DNA from 4 places in the Hahella sp. NS-SX17 genome. Region 1 is predicted to be linked to each of the others. Evidence: riboswitches for the same ligand, from Rfam matches in the RefSeq annotation. Region 1 holds a riboswitch; each other region holds the start of a gene.
The links. Region 1 has a riboswitch for cobalamin ahead of AC2IBB_RS32225 (CbtB domain-containing protein). Riboswitches for the same ligand answer to the same signal wherever they lie in the genome.
Positions count from the first base shown of each region.

Region 1 (3,457 bases):
ACACCTCAGCCGGAATGCTTGTCAGCGGATAGGGAAAGGGACTGACGCCAGTGGACAGATCCAGCCAGTCATCAGGGGCAATACCGTAGCGCTGACTGTACTTTTCCAGATCGCCGCCATGCACGGGAACCTGTTCTTCCGCCTGGCCAGCCCCACTATCGAAATCGCTCCCGCTCATTCAAACCGCTCCCCACAACCACAGCCCGCACGCTCCTATCGCGACCGTCGCCGTCCACAAAACCAAAGCGCGGTTGATGAGCGCGCAGGCGCGTTCGATGGATTGCGCCGAGGCGGCGTCGCCGCAGCCCAGTGAAGGACGATACTGCAGACTGCCGTGATAGGTCGCCGCGCCGCCGAGTCGCACCCGCAGCGCGCCCGCGCCCGCCGCCATCACCGGTCCCGCATTAGGGCTTTTCCAGTGTCCGCCCTGGGCGCGCCAGCATCGCAGGGCGCTGTCCAGCGCGCCGCAACAGGCGTAACTGAACGCCGTCAGACGGGCGGGAACCCAATTGAGAACATCATCCAGCCGCGCCGCCGCCCAGCCGAAATAGACATAACGCGTGTTTTTATAACCCCACATCGCATCCAGGGTATTGCTGAGGCGATACATCACCACGCCAGGAACGCCTGCGAGCAGGAACCAGAAGATGGCGGCGAAAATAGCGTCGGAGCCATTCTCCAGAGCGGATTCCGTGGCGGCGGCGGCGATCTCCTCCTCCCCCAGCTCCGCCGTGTCGCGGCTGACGATCATCGACACACTGCGCCGCGCGGCCTCCAGGTCATGCCGGCGCAATGGCGCGGCGACCTGACGCACATGCTCCAGCAAACTGCGCCAGCCGATGGCGAGATAAAGCACGAAAGCGGAAAAGATAATCTGTCCCCAGGCGGAAGACTCGCTCCACTCGTTCGCCAGCCAGGCGAGCGCGACCCAGGGCAGTATCGACGCCGTCACCGCCGCCGCGCCCAGCGCGCGCAGCGTTGGCGGAGAGAAATCGGCGATGCGAATCGACCCTTCCACCCAACCAGCGTAACGCCCGAAACCCACCAAAGGATGCAGCCGGCGCGGTTCTCCCAACAGGGCGTCGAAAGTCAGGGCGAGGACAAGAATCAGCAATGTATCCATTGATCAGTATGCGCCAGGCTCATGATGAGGCGGCCTATTCTCACCATGGTCCACGCGCTTTGCAACCCGCTAACTTGTTGACTTGCCCCGCAAAGAGCCCATAGCATATCCCGCTGACCAAGGTGCTCGATCGCGAGATAATCGGGAAATCTGGTGCGCGTTACGCCAATCCAGTGCTGCCCCCGCAACGGTAATCGAAAGTAATTTGCCTACGCCACTATGTCATTTGTTGTGACATGGGAAGGCGCAAATGTTGTGTCGGACTCGTTCCGACCTTTCGTAAGCCCGGAGACCGGCCTTGTTTTTATTCACTGCTGTCCGTACGGGTAGGTGCGCAGATCATGCAAACTAAAAATCTCTCTCTTCCATTGCTGGCTTCCAACAATGCCGCGCTGCAACTTATCGGCGCTATGTGCTTCGGCGGACTGATTCTGTTCGCAGTGGGCTTTCTGTCCATGGATGCGGCTCACAACGCCGCTCACGACGCCCGGCACGCGTTCGCTTTCCCCTGTCACTGAAAATACTGATTTCACAGGCTCATTCAGGGCCAGAGGTCCGATCGTCCGCGTCAATGCCCCACAGGCTTTAGGGCGCGAACGGCGACGTTACACCGCATCGCATGAGGAAGAGACATGTTGTTTCAGCGTATTATTCTGGCGTCGCTGCTGGTTGGCCTGTTGGCCGGCGGGCTGCTGAGCGCCGTACAACACTCCCAGGTCACCAGCATCATTCTGGAGGCGGAAACCTACGAAGGCGGCGAGGAGCCTGAACCCATCGTAGAGGAAGATCTCCAGCATGCTGCGGCGGACGCCCATCACTCCCATGAACACGACCACGGCGGCGCTGAAGCCGGCGGCCATCACCATGACGAAGACGCCTGGGCCCCGGAAGACGGCGTGGAGCGCACGCTGTACACCCTGCTCTCCAATGTGCTCGCCGGGATTGGCTTCAGTGCGCTGATGCTGGCCTGTATGTACGCCGCCAGACTCTGTGGCAAAGGCGGCGCAGGCTGGGGCGCGGGATTAGTGTGGGGGCTGGCGGGCTATGGCGTATTTTTTGTCGCCCCCGCCTTGGGCCTGCCGCCGGAGATTCCCGGCATGCAGGCCGCCGCGCTGGAAAACCGCCAGCTGTGGTGGATCGCCACCGCCCTGGTCACCGCGATTGGTTTCGCCTTGCTGGCGTTCGCGCCGGGATGGAAAAAGCTGGGTGGACTGCCTTTGCTGATTATTCCCCATCTGGTCGGCGCCCCGCACACCAATGCGCCGGAATTCGCCGCCTCCAACCCACAGGCTCTGCAAGCGCTAGAGATGCTGCATCATCAATTCGTCACCGCCGCCACCCTGACCAACGCGCTGTTCTGGGTGATCGTCGGGCTGGCCTGCGCCTGGTTCCTGCGCCGTTGGAGCAGTCAGGACGCCGCCCTGCAGGCGCGCTGAGTCAATGGACGCCGCCGCCCAGCCTGCCCTCGCCGCCTATCCTTTCACCGCGGTTGTCGGCCAGCAACCGCTAAAAACCGCGTTGCTGCTCGCCGCCATCAATCCCCATCTGGGCGGCGTATTGATCAGCGGCCCCCGCGGCTCCGCCAAATCGACGCTGGCGCGGGGACTGGCGGATTTATTGCCCGAGGCGGCGGACAAGTTCGTCACCCTGCCTCTGGGCGCGTCTGAAGAACGTCTGATCGGCAGCATCGATCTGCAACAGGCCATGGGCGAACGACGCGTGCAGTTTAATCCCGGCCTGTTGGCCAAAGCTCACGGCGGCGTGCTTTATATTGATGAAGTCAATCTGCTGCCCGATCCCTTGGTGGACGCCCTGCTTGATACGGCGGCCTCAGGCGTGAACTTTGTCGAGCGGGACGGCCTCAGTCACAGCCATCCGGCGCAGTTTATCCTGATCGGCACCATGAACCCGGATGAAGGCGAGCTGCGCCCGCAGTTACAGGACCGTTTCGGTCTCGCCGTCACCCTGGATGAAACCTATGACGTTGAGCAGCGCACGGCTATCGTGGAGCGTCGTCTGGATTTCGAACAGGATCGCGGCGCGTTTCAGGCGCAATGGCGCGAAGCGCAGCAAGAGCTGCAAACCCGCATCACCGCCGCCCGCGAACAATTACCACAGGTTCTCTGCCCGACGGACATACAACGGGACATCGCCAGCCAATGCCTCGCTGCTGGCGTAGAAGGCGTGCGCGCGGACATTTGCTGGCGCCGCGCCGCCATCGCCCACGCCGCCTGGAGCGGCCGCGATGAGGTCAGCGCCGAAGACGTAGCGGCGACCCGCGCGTTCGCGCTTAGCCATCGCGCCAATCATCAAAATACGCCGCCGTCTTCGACC
Region 1 is NZ_CM170632.1:7,152,082-7,155,538, forward strand. Features, by position in the region: gene cobD (threonine-phosphate decarboxylase CobD) at 1-178, opposite strand, end outside; gene cbiB (adenosylcobinamide-phosphate synthase CbiB) at 179-1,123, opposite strand; cobalamin riboswitch at 1,227-1,438, shown strand; gene AC2IBB_RS32225 (CbtB domain-containing protein) at 1,465-1,641, shown strand; gene AC2IBB_RS32230 (CbtA family protein) at 1,756-2,559, shown strand; gene AC2IBB_RS32235 (ATP-binding protein) at 2,564-3,457, shown strand, end outside.

Region 2 (3,457 bases), 450 kb from region 1:
ATCTTGCGCCACAGGTTCTGCGCAGACACTTTCTTGAACAGGGTGATAGCGCCGCTTTCCACCAGAGATTCATAGTGGGTGTAGCGCGATTCAAAAGCGGAGCCGTATACATCGTGCAGGTCCGGCGCATCGCTGGGCGAGAACAGCGTCCACTCCTTGTCCTCGAACACCCGCTTCATGAACAGGTCAGGAATCCAGTTGGCGGAGTTCATGTCATGGGTGCGTCGGCGTTCATCGCCGGTGTTTTTGCGCAGTTCCAGGAACTCTTCGATATCCAGGTGCCAGGACTCCAGATAAGCGCATACCGCGCCTTTACGTTTGCCGCCCTGATTTACCGCCACCGCCGTGTCGTTGACGACTTTCAGGAACGGCACCACGCCCTGGGACTTACCATTGGTGCCTTTAATGTGGGAGCCCAGAGAACGCACCGGCGTCCAGTCATTACCCAGACCGCCCGCCCATTTGGACAGCAGGGCATTGTCCTTGATCGCGCCGTAAATTCCCTCCAGGTCATCCGGCACCGTCGTCAGGTAGCAGGAAGACAACTGCGGACGATTGGTCCCCGCGTTGAACAGCGTCGGCGTAGAGCACATGTAATCAAAAGAGGACAACAGGTTGTAGAACTCAATCGCGCGGGCGTTGGGATCATCTTCCTGCACCGACAATCCCATGGCAACGCGCATGAAAAACGCCTGCGGCAATTCCAGGCGGGTCTCGCGCCAGTGGATGAAGTAGCGGTCGTAAAGGGTCTGAAGCCCCAGGTAAGTAAATTGACGATCCCGTTCCGGCTTGAGCGCGGCGCCCAGGCGCTCCAGATCGAATTTCAGCAGTTCTGGCGACAACAATTCATGCTCTATGCAGCGTTCAACGATAGCGCGGAAAGCAGTCGGATAAAGTTCCGCCATCTCGCCCTCGGTCGCGGACGCCGCAATATTCAGATAGCTCAGAGACTCTTCGCGCAGACCGTCCAATAACAAACGGGCGCAAACATAGGAATAGTTGGGTTCTTCTTCGATCAGAGGACGCGCCGCCATGACCAGTGCAGCGTTGACGTCTTTATGCTTGACGCCGTTGTACAGGTTTTTCAATGCGCCCTGCAGGACTTTTTCCTCGCTGACGCCGTCCAGATCCGCACAGGCGTCGCCAATCACCGTGCGCAGACGCCCCATGTTCAACGGCGCTTCCGTCCCGTCGGCGAACTTCACATTAATATCGGGATGCGCCTCCCCCGCCTGTTCGCTTGGCGCCGGCGCGCGCTGACGGGCGTGTTCTTCACGATACAGCACATAGGCGCGGGCCACTTTCTGGAAACCGCCGCGCATCAGGCCCAATTCCACCAGGTCCTGGATTTCCTCGATGTGCACCGAACCGCCTTCAGGACTGCGGCGACGCAGACGCGCGACGATATCTTTAACCAGTTTTTCTACGGAATCCCGCACACGGGGCGAGCCGGACGCGGATTGTCCTTCCACCGCCAAAAACGCCTTGGTCACCGCCATAGCGATTTTGCGGTCGTCAAACGGCGCAGCCTGACCGGTGCGTTTGATCACCTGCAGCAGGGCGTTATGAGTGTGTGACTCGGATGAAACAGATGGGGAGCTGGAGGCGCGCGCCTCGCTGGGGGACGAAAAACTGCCGGTCATGGAATTGTCCTCTATCGCGTGTTCTGGCCAAACCTCCACGAACCGGGACATAAAGCGACGCGCAGACAGGACGAAAATCGCCTCGCACAAAGCGGCGCTTTATCATTACCCTGAGTCGCGAAGGCATGAATAACTTCAGCATGGCAGGTCTTCGGACTCGGGGGCGTTTACACGTTTTTTGCGAACCTACGGCGACCGCTTCCCATCCTTTTTCGGACAGTGCGTGGGCGTTTTCGCCCCCGTCGCCTTCGTTCCCCCACACCGCTGCGCGTCAGTACCGGATTCTCACCGGATTCCCTCTTAGCACAACCTGTGAACAGGCGTGAACCATAGCTGAGGCACAATATATTGTTTTAACTATTAAAAGTAAATACTAGATATAGAGGAAAGGAGATGCTACACGGCCATCGCCGCATTGGAGAGAATCAGGCTAAAACGACGGCGAATAAAAACTTTTTCAGTAGCGCCTGGACGCCTAATCCTATGAGCGTGAGAATAAAAATCTCTGAATAAGCATCCGCTTTGGTGATTAGCTTCAACGCCACCAAATAAAACCCAATCGCGAGAAGAAAACCAGGAAGACCATAGACAAAGTACACAATCAATGCCGCCGTAAGAACGATCAAGAACGCTTCAATAAACGCCAGCGAGACTTTTAGTATCTTAGCCGCAACGAACAGGCAGGCGCTCTCAATCAAGACGCCGATGACTAGATTCAAATCCATGGAAATTCTCAAAAGGCGGCTATTCTAAACAGTAAACCGACGCAGTCAATACAGCTAAACCGCACTGATATTCCTAACGGCCACATTAACATATCCACGATTATCAAGGTTGCCTTGCAGGCGAAGTTTGCCCAACCTCATTGTCATCCCAAGAAAATAAACGGGTAATTACCTGAATCAAAAGTAGTTCAGGACGCAAATCAGCTAAACTGCTAATAATTTTCTGCTTCGCATTAAGGACTGGCTTTGCCTGAACGCCGCCGCTTTTTCAAAGAAACACTGACGCCTTATTTTGCGCCGCCTATGTGGCTGCACTGTCTTTTGTATGTGGTAACGCTGAGCGCGTATGAGCTGTTCTGGCATTACATGAACTGGCGCAAGTATCGGCTCATATCAGGAGACCCCATCTGGCCGCCGCTGCGAGGATTATTCTTTTACTTTTTTATTCCGTCGCTGGTTGGCAATCTCGCACGCAGTTCCTCCTTGGCGGGTCGCTCTGACCCTTTGCTTGGCCCATGGACCAGCGCGCTCTATCTTGCGGTGGCGATAACCGCCGCTACGCTCGCACAGGTATTGAATCCTTTATTTATCCTGCCCTCCTTCTTCTTCCTGACCTATTTGAACTGGCGGGCGCGCTGGATCAACCAGCAGTTCATAGCTGTTCCAACCCAGTCGAACGCTGGCGTTCCTGTACTCGAAACCAGCCCGCCGCCGCGACCTGGCGGCGCGCCCCTCGCTTTAAAACCATCTTTTCAGACTGCCGGAAGCTTTCGTTGGCTGGAGATACTCACCTGCATCGCCGTTGTTTGCAGCGCTTTGACGTTTGCATTGGACGCCGGACGTAACGGGATCATCAAATCCCGCCTGACCGAGGCCTTTGGCTTGCTGGAAGGGACCAGATTGGACATAGCGGAAACGTACGCTTACTCCGGCGTCTGGCCGGACAGAGAAGGGCTTCACGCTTTGAGTAATGTCGAGCCGACTTATTTCCAGCATATTGAACTGGATACAGACGGCGCCTTGCACTTCACCCTTTCCCCTCGCGCAGGAGAAGCGCCAAGGACCATCAGCTTTCGACCGGTTGTCAGC
Region 2 is NZ_CM170632.1:269,815-273,271, forward strand. Features, by position in the region: gene AC2IBB_RS01295 (ribonucleoside-diphosphate reductase subunit alpha) at 1-1,643, opposite strand, end outside; cobalamin riboswitch at 1,769-1,990, opposite strand; gene AC2IBB_RS01300 (hypothetical protein) at 2,069-2,368, opposite strand; gene AC2IBB_RS01305 (pilin) at 2,615-3,457, shown strand, end outside.
Region 2: linked by a shared signal. The riboswitch ahead of AC2IBB_RS01295 (ribonucleoside-diphosphate reductase subunit alpha) and the one ahead of AC2IBB_RS32225 (CbtB domain-containing protein) in region 1 are both predicted to bind cobalamin.

Region 3 (3,457 bases), 290 kb from region 1:
AAAGCGTTCCGGGCGGCGTTGCGCGGGCCCAGTGAAGAGATTGAAGCGTATAGTTTTCCTCCTGGCGCGCTGCGTTTGCGCGAGGCCATCACGCAACGCATGAAGGACGCCTGGTGCGATCTGGAGCCGGACGACATTCTTATTACCAATGGCTGTCATGAAGCGCTGACTCTGGCGTTGAGGGCGGTGACGCAGCCGGGAGATGTGGTGGCGGTGGAGTCGCCAACGTACTTTGGATTGCTGCAAGTCATTGATGCCTTGGGGTTAAAGGCGCTGGAAATTCCCGCCGACCCGAAAAGCGGACTCAGCCTGGAGGCGCTGCAACTGGCGTTGGAGCAATGGCCGGTCAAAGCCTGCGTGGCCATGCCCAACTTTAGCAACCCTCTGGGGTGCCTGATGCCGGATGAGCGCAAGGAGCAACTGGTGCGCTTGCTGGAAATCCGGGGCGCGCCCTTGATCGAAAATGACATATACGGCGAGTTGGGCTTTTCCGGTCTGCGGCCGCGAGCGGCGAAAAGCTATGACCGCGCCGGCGGCGTGCTGTATTGCTCGTCGTTTTCCAAATCAATCGCCCCCGGTTTGCGGGTGGGATGGATGGCGCCGGGGCGCTGGCGGACGCGGGTCGGTTACCTGAAATTCGCCAGCACCCTGGCCTGTCCAAGCTTGCCGCAGATGGCGGTGGCGCATTATCTGGCGCAGGCGGATTTCGACCGCCATCTGCGGCGTATGCGCCATGAGTTCGCGGTGCATGTGGAGCGCATGACGACGGCGGTGCTGAGGCATTTTCCTGCAGGCGTGCGAGTATCGCAGCCAGCGGGTGGGTTTGTTTTATGGGTGGAGCTGGAGGAGGAGTGCGATACGGTCGCGTTGTATCGCAAGGCGCTGGCAGCCGGCGTGAGCATTGCGCCGGGAACCCTGTTCAGCGGCGACGGCGACAAGTACAGACATTGCCTGCGGCTCAATTGCGCGGCGCCCTGGACGGCGGAGGCGGAAGACGCAATCCGCCAGTTGGGCGTCTGGTTGCGCGCAGGCTAGGCGGGATTACCAGCCGAAGCTGAACGTGGGATCAATGAAGAACATGACGCCGCTATAACAGGCGAGCATCAGAAAGCTGCTGATAAAGCCGTGAAAAGCGGTCCTATAGCCGGCTTCTTCGTCTTTCTTGATAAGAAAGCGATAGCCGGCGAAACAGCTCAAGCCAATCACAAATAACGCCACCAAGGCGAAACCGCCGTTGATGACCTGCATATTAATGATGAAATTCTCCCGTGCGGTCGCGGCCTCCGGCGCCTCGTCCGGATACTGGATAAAGGAGCCCGGCAGTAAGGGGTGGGCGGTGGCTTCAATGGTGTAATGATAGAAAGGCCAGAAGCGTCCACAGCGGGCGAGCAGGCGATCGCCTTCTTGGGCGCTGACCACGGCGTTGGCGGCGAATAGCGGGCCGCCGCAAAGATCGAATTCCTTTTTCACCTCTTCCCGGCTGTGCAGTTCGACACTGCGTTCGGTGCTCACCGGCGACCAGCCAGACAGATTGAAAACCGTATATTCCAACAGGCTCAAGCCATAGGCCATTCCTGCATAAATAAACACGAGGAACAGCAGGCGTTTCAGAATGAGTCCATGGCGGGACAAAGGCGCGTCGGTCATACAGTCTTATTCTTTTCGGTGATTACGGGAGCGTAAAACTGACACAATCTTGCAGACAGGTCCAGCGCCCCTCAGCGGCTTTCTGGACTTAAAATGATCAATTCACGATAATGTGGGCCGCAATGGTTCCAGTTGCTCAAAGTTCGATCACTTTCGATGAGAGCAGGATTAAATGGGAATCCGGTGGGCGCCACTTTATGCGCGCCCGATCAGCCGGAGCTGTCCCCGCAACTGTGAGCGAAGAGTTTGTCCCGGATAACGCCGCCCCTCCTTATCGCGACGTTATCAAAGGCCACTGCGTGGAGCTCGTCTCCATGTTCGGGAAGGCGGGACAGGACTACGAAACGCAAGCCAGGAGACCTGCCATTGTTCGACTCCCATTCGGAGCCTGTTTTATCCGACCGTAAACGGGGAATTTACGCCGGATTCGCACCTCGCATCGATTCAAGGCGGCATCTGCATGTTGGTTAAGGCTTTTCGGGCCCTGGGATTGCTATCAGCGCTTACTTTCACTCTTTCGGTCAACGCGGTCGACGCGCGTGCGGCTGAGCCCACAGTCATGTCGGTCAACCAGTGCGTTGACCAGATGATGGGGTATCTCGCCCCGGAAAATCTGGTGTCGGTCACCTGGCTCAGTCATCAGCCCTCTGAGCTGGAAATCGCGCCGACCTTGCGCGACATTCCCGCCAACTTTGGTTTTATCGAGCAGGTGCTGGAACTCAGGCCGGATATCGTGATGGCGGGCCAGTATGGCGCGTCCTCGCTGAAGCCGATGGTGGGAAAGTTCAATATGCGATGGGTTGAGATTCCCCTGCCGCAATCCCTTGACGACCTGCAGGCGAGCTGGCGAATGGTGGGGGAGGCCGTGCATAAGCCTGAGCAGGCGGCGGACATTGTCAGAGGATTGCGCGATTACTTCGCGGATGTTCATGGAAAGATAGCGGATAAGCAGGTAAAGGCGCTGGTCCTTAACGCCAATGGCTGGATCGCCGGCGAAGGGAATTTTCAGGACGCTTTTCTGGACGCCATCGGCGTGATTAACGTAGCGAGTGAGCAAGGCGTGCAAGGCTGGGGACAGGTGGATCTGGAGACGCTGGTGCGCTGGCGTCCGGACTTATTGGTGCTGGTCAGCAACAGCTATGATAGCGAGGCGCTGGCCACTAATTGGGTGGAGCATCCGTTGCTGAAGCATCGACCCTCCCGCTATAAGCCACTCTATATTCCCGCTGATTGGCTGTCCTGCGGAACGCCCGCCATGACGTTGGCGGCGCAGAAGGTGGCGGATCATATCCTGGCGCAAGAGCGCAAAGCCTCCGACGGGGAGGCCGCGGATGACTTATAACCGCCTGCTGTGGGTATTGAGCCTGACCTTGGCCTTTTTGTTCGTCCTATCTTTGTGCACCGGTCGGGTATCAGGGGTAAGCTGGCCGGGATGGGACCTGGAGACTCAGCTGATTCTGTGGGAAGTGCGTCTGCCGCGGACACTCTTGGCGCTGTTATGCGGAACCGTATTGGCGCTATCCGGCGCTGTGTTGCAGGGCCTGTTGCGCAATCCGCTGGCGGACGCCGGCGTACTGGGAGTGTCCTCCACGGCGGCGCTGAGTTCGGTGTGCGCCATCTATTTTGGATTTTCCGCCAGCGGCCTGTTTACGCCGGTGGCGGGCATTGTCGGCGCCATGTTGGGACTGCTGGCGCTGGTGGCGATTGTGGGATCGGAAGCGGGCATCGTGATGATCATTCTCGCCGGGGCCGCGATTAACTCGTTCAGTTCAGCGCTGACGGCGCTGGCGTTGAATATGGCGCCAAACCC
Region 3 is NZ_CM170632.1:111,910-115,366, reverse strand. Features, by position in the region: gene AC2IBB_RS00505 (aminotransferase-like domain-containing protein) at 1-1,035, shown strand, start outside; gene AC2IBB_RS00500 (hypothetical protein) at 1,042-1,647, opposite strand; cobalamin riboswitch at 1,754-2,029, shown strand; gene AC2IBB_RS00495 (ABC transporter substrate-binding protein) at 2,108-2,989, shown strand; gene AC2IBB_RS00490 (FecCD family ABC transporter permease) at 2,979-3,457, shown strand, end outside.
Region 3: linked by a shared signal. The riboswitch ahead of AC2IBB_RS00495 (ABC transporter substrate-binding protein) and the one ahead of AC2IBB_RS32225 (CbtB domain-containing protein) in region 1 are both predicted to bind cobalamin.

Region 4 (3,457 bases), 1.5 Mb from region 1:
CGAGTCCAGTTAAAACTGCCGTGAATCAGGACGCTGTCGTCGACAAGAGCGAATTTATGATGCATGTGGTGGGGTTCATCGTCCATCTTCACCAAAATGCCGGCATCTTTGAAACGATTGATGTCGCTGCCCAGATCAAAGGTCTTGTCATTGTCCGTGATGATGCGAATTTTTAGCCCCCTTTCATGGGCGTTAATAATTTCGTCCGCGATTTTGTCATCGGAAATGGTGAATACGCAGATTTTCAAACTGCTTCGAGCATTGCGTATGCGTTCTATGATTGCGCGACGGCATTGCTCCCCTGGGCTGAAATAGGCCCGCGTTAAATTGCTCTCCTCCTCGCCAGAGTCCAAAGCCTTGATCACCCGCTCCAGCCATTTCAGCGCCCTGAGCGCACCATCGCCGCCATTGACGATCAACGGACGGGTCAACTCAAAGGCGCGATTACGCATAAAACGCACCTGATCCGGCTGTAAAGTCTCAAGCATCGCCAGCAACGCCTGTTTCTCAGCATTATCGAACTTTTCATCCGTGAGGGTTTGTTGGAGGAAAAAAGTCAGTTGATCCAGTTTCACTTGCTGATAACCTCATCAGGTTTGTAAATATGAGCTTGGCTCGTTCTAGCCGGCGCTTTTGGGCGTTAAAATCGCAAAGATTGCATAAATCTAACTAATATATCCAGCATGTTAAGGGCTGGCTCCATAGTAATGAGTATTCTTTATAGAACTTAAGAAAAAGGAGGATGAGTTAAATGCCCTCAAAGTCTCAGAGCTCGGATGACTAATTTCTATCTCTCTCCTGTATACTTGCTCGCTAAATATGAATTGATGACTTGTTATTCAGGATTTCCTATGGCGATTAAACGCGTATCTTCTTGGCTATTGGTGGTGGGGTTGAGCTTGGGCGCTTTGGCCGGTTGTTCTCCAGAGGTGGGGAGCAAGGATTGGTGTGAGGATATGGCGACCAAGCCGAAGGGCGACTGGACGGCCAATGAGGCGACGGATTACGCCAAACACTGTCTGTTCCGCTCAGACAGCTAAGCGAACAGCCCCACGCCTAAACTTTGGGATAAGTGGACCAGTTTTACATTTTGATAGTTATCAACAGGTTGTCGTCACCTTGGAGCCTGTTGTTTTCGTGAGGCGCTTTGTGCGCCTTGACTTTGCCGGGGCGGCCATTTAGCTTACGCCCCCATTGCATCAGGTGTCCTGAGAACATTCGTTCAAGGGATGAAACGGGAAGTCGGTTTAAGCCCGACGCTGCCCCCGCAACGGTAAATGAGTCAAACGACAACCCCCTGTCACTGCGGATTCGCGGGAAGACGTTGTCGCCGGTTACGCCACTCATGAGCCCGGAGACCGGCCTGACGCCTGCTTATCGCGTGGCATAGCGGAGGGCTTTGCCGGGACTCGTCTGACTCGACTCCTTTCCCTCTTTGCTTGTATCCGCTGCGCAACAATTGCATTCACTGGCGCTATTCTTTCGGAACATTATGAGGCTTGTAACCCTTTTGCTTTTAGTTGGCTCACAACTGACCGGCGTTCGCGCGGAAGAGTTGGAGCCTGTTGTCGTCGAAGCCAAGGCTCCATCTGCGGATGAGATTGACGCCGAGTATCAAACTGGCTTCGTGAAGGTGATCAAGCGCGAGCAATTTGACTCGAAAGTTGCGACCGTCGCAGACGTGCTGAAGAATGAAACCGGCGTTCAAGTGCGCCAGAGCGGCGGACTGGGGTCATACTCCGCCGTTTATCTGCGTGGCTCCACCAGTAAGCAGGTGAACGTTTATCTTGATGGCGTATTGTTAAACGACGCGACTGGCGGTTCGGTGGACTTGAGCCAGATATTGCTTAACGGCATTGAGCAGATTGAAATTTATAAGGGCGCGACGCCGATTCAGCTGGGCTACTCAGGCGTCGGCGGCGCCATTAATATCAAGTCCCTTCGCTTCAGCAAACCCCTCAGACAATTGAGCCTTGGGTATGGTTCATTCAACAGTCGCAAAGGGGCGCTCACATTCGCCGACGGCGTTGGCGAAACCAACTACCTCGCGTCCCTTGATTACCTCGGCAGTGATAACGACTTCGAGATGCTGAACAACAATCAGACCGAATTTAATCCCTACGATGACCGCGTAGAACGTCGTCGCAATGCGGAATTCAGTCATTTCAACGGCATGCTGACGGCGGAGCGCAGCCTGTCGGATCGCACGGATCTGCAACTGATGGCGCAACACTTCAATAAAGATCAGCATCTGCCTGACATCGCCAATCTGGAGAGCACGCGAACCAGCCTGGATACTGACTTCACACGTCTGCAGAGCAAACTCAGCTTCGCCAGGAATACGCAGGAGAATTATTCGGGACGCGTTTTCTGGTCCACCCAGGAAGAGCGTTATGATGACAGTCAAAGCCGGGTCGGCCTGGGCGTACAGAGAACAGAAGCTACCACAGAGGTTGTCGGCGCTGAGCTGTATGGCTCCTACTCAATAGGGTTGCATTTATTGTCCGCAATGGTGGAAGCGCGCCGGGAAACATACCAAGAAGAGGACCTGACCGGACGTAGCCAAAAGCAGGATTTTGAGCGCATGACCTACTTGTTAGGTATTCAGGACGAGTGGGCGGATGAAGATGATATCTGGCTGGTGCGTCTGAGCGCGCGCCAGTATTTCCTGGACGATGAAACCCCGGCCGCATCCATGAGCGGTCGCGCGGAGGTGGCCTCCGATACAGCTCAGTACCATTCTTTGCAGGCGGGCGTTCGTTATCGTCTGACAGATTGGCTGTCACTTAAGACTAATGCATCCCGAGACGTACGATTTCCCCAGTTAGCGGAAAAGTTCGGCGACAGAGGTTTCTTCATTGGCAATAGTGACTTAAAACCGGAAACCGCGTTGAACGGCGACGTTGGCTTCGAAGTGGGTCTGGATAGCGTCACCGTCTCTGCCGCCTATTTCTATCGGGATTTAAAAGATGCTATCGTCCCCTCTTACGACTCAAGGGGAGTCGGCCGCTTTGAGAATGTTGGCAAAGCAAGGGTTAGCGGAGTGGAAGTGGACGCCATGTATCAACCTGTTCCCGCCTGGACGTTTATCGCCAGAAGCACCGCCCAGGATACGGAAAACCTGTCAAACGCACGTGACCTGCACGGCAAGCAACTGGCGGGCGCCTACACCTATTCCCATTTTTTATCCACTGCTTGGAGTATCGGCCGTATCACCACATCTGTTGAATATCATCACGAATCAGGCGCGTATTACGACAGCGCTCAGGAAACGGAAGTGGAAGATCAGAACATTGTCAATGTGGTGGGGCGCTGGTCAGATGGCGAGACCACTGTCGAAGTCAGCGCACATAATGTGACCGATGAGGTTGTTGAAGCCTTTAATGGTTTTCCCTCTCCAGGACGTCATTTCTTTGTGTCTTTACAACATTTATTTTAGTTTTTGTTTAATAGCTAA
Region 4 is NZ_CM170632.1:1,269,104-1,272,560, forward strand. Features, by position in the region: gene AC2IBB_RS05775 (phospholipase D-like domain-containing protein) at 1-575, opposite strand, end outside; gene AC2IBB_RS05780 (DUF3012 domain-containing protein) at 852-1,040, shown strand; cobalamin riboswitch at 1,185-1,381, shown strand; gene AC2IBB_RS05785 (TonB-dependent receptor plug domain-containing protein) at 1,493-3,439, shown strand.
Region 4: linked by a shared signal. The riboswitch ahead of AC2IBB_RS05785 (TonB-dependent receptor plug domain-containing protein) and the one ahead of AC2IBB_RS32225 (CbtB domain-containing protein) in region 1 are both predicted to bind cobalamin.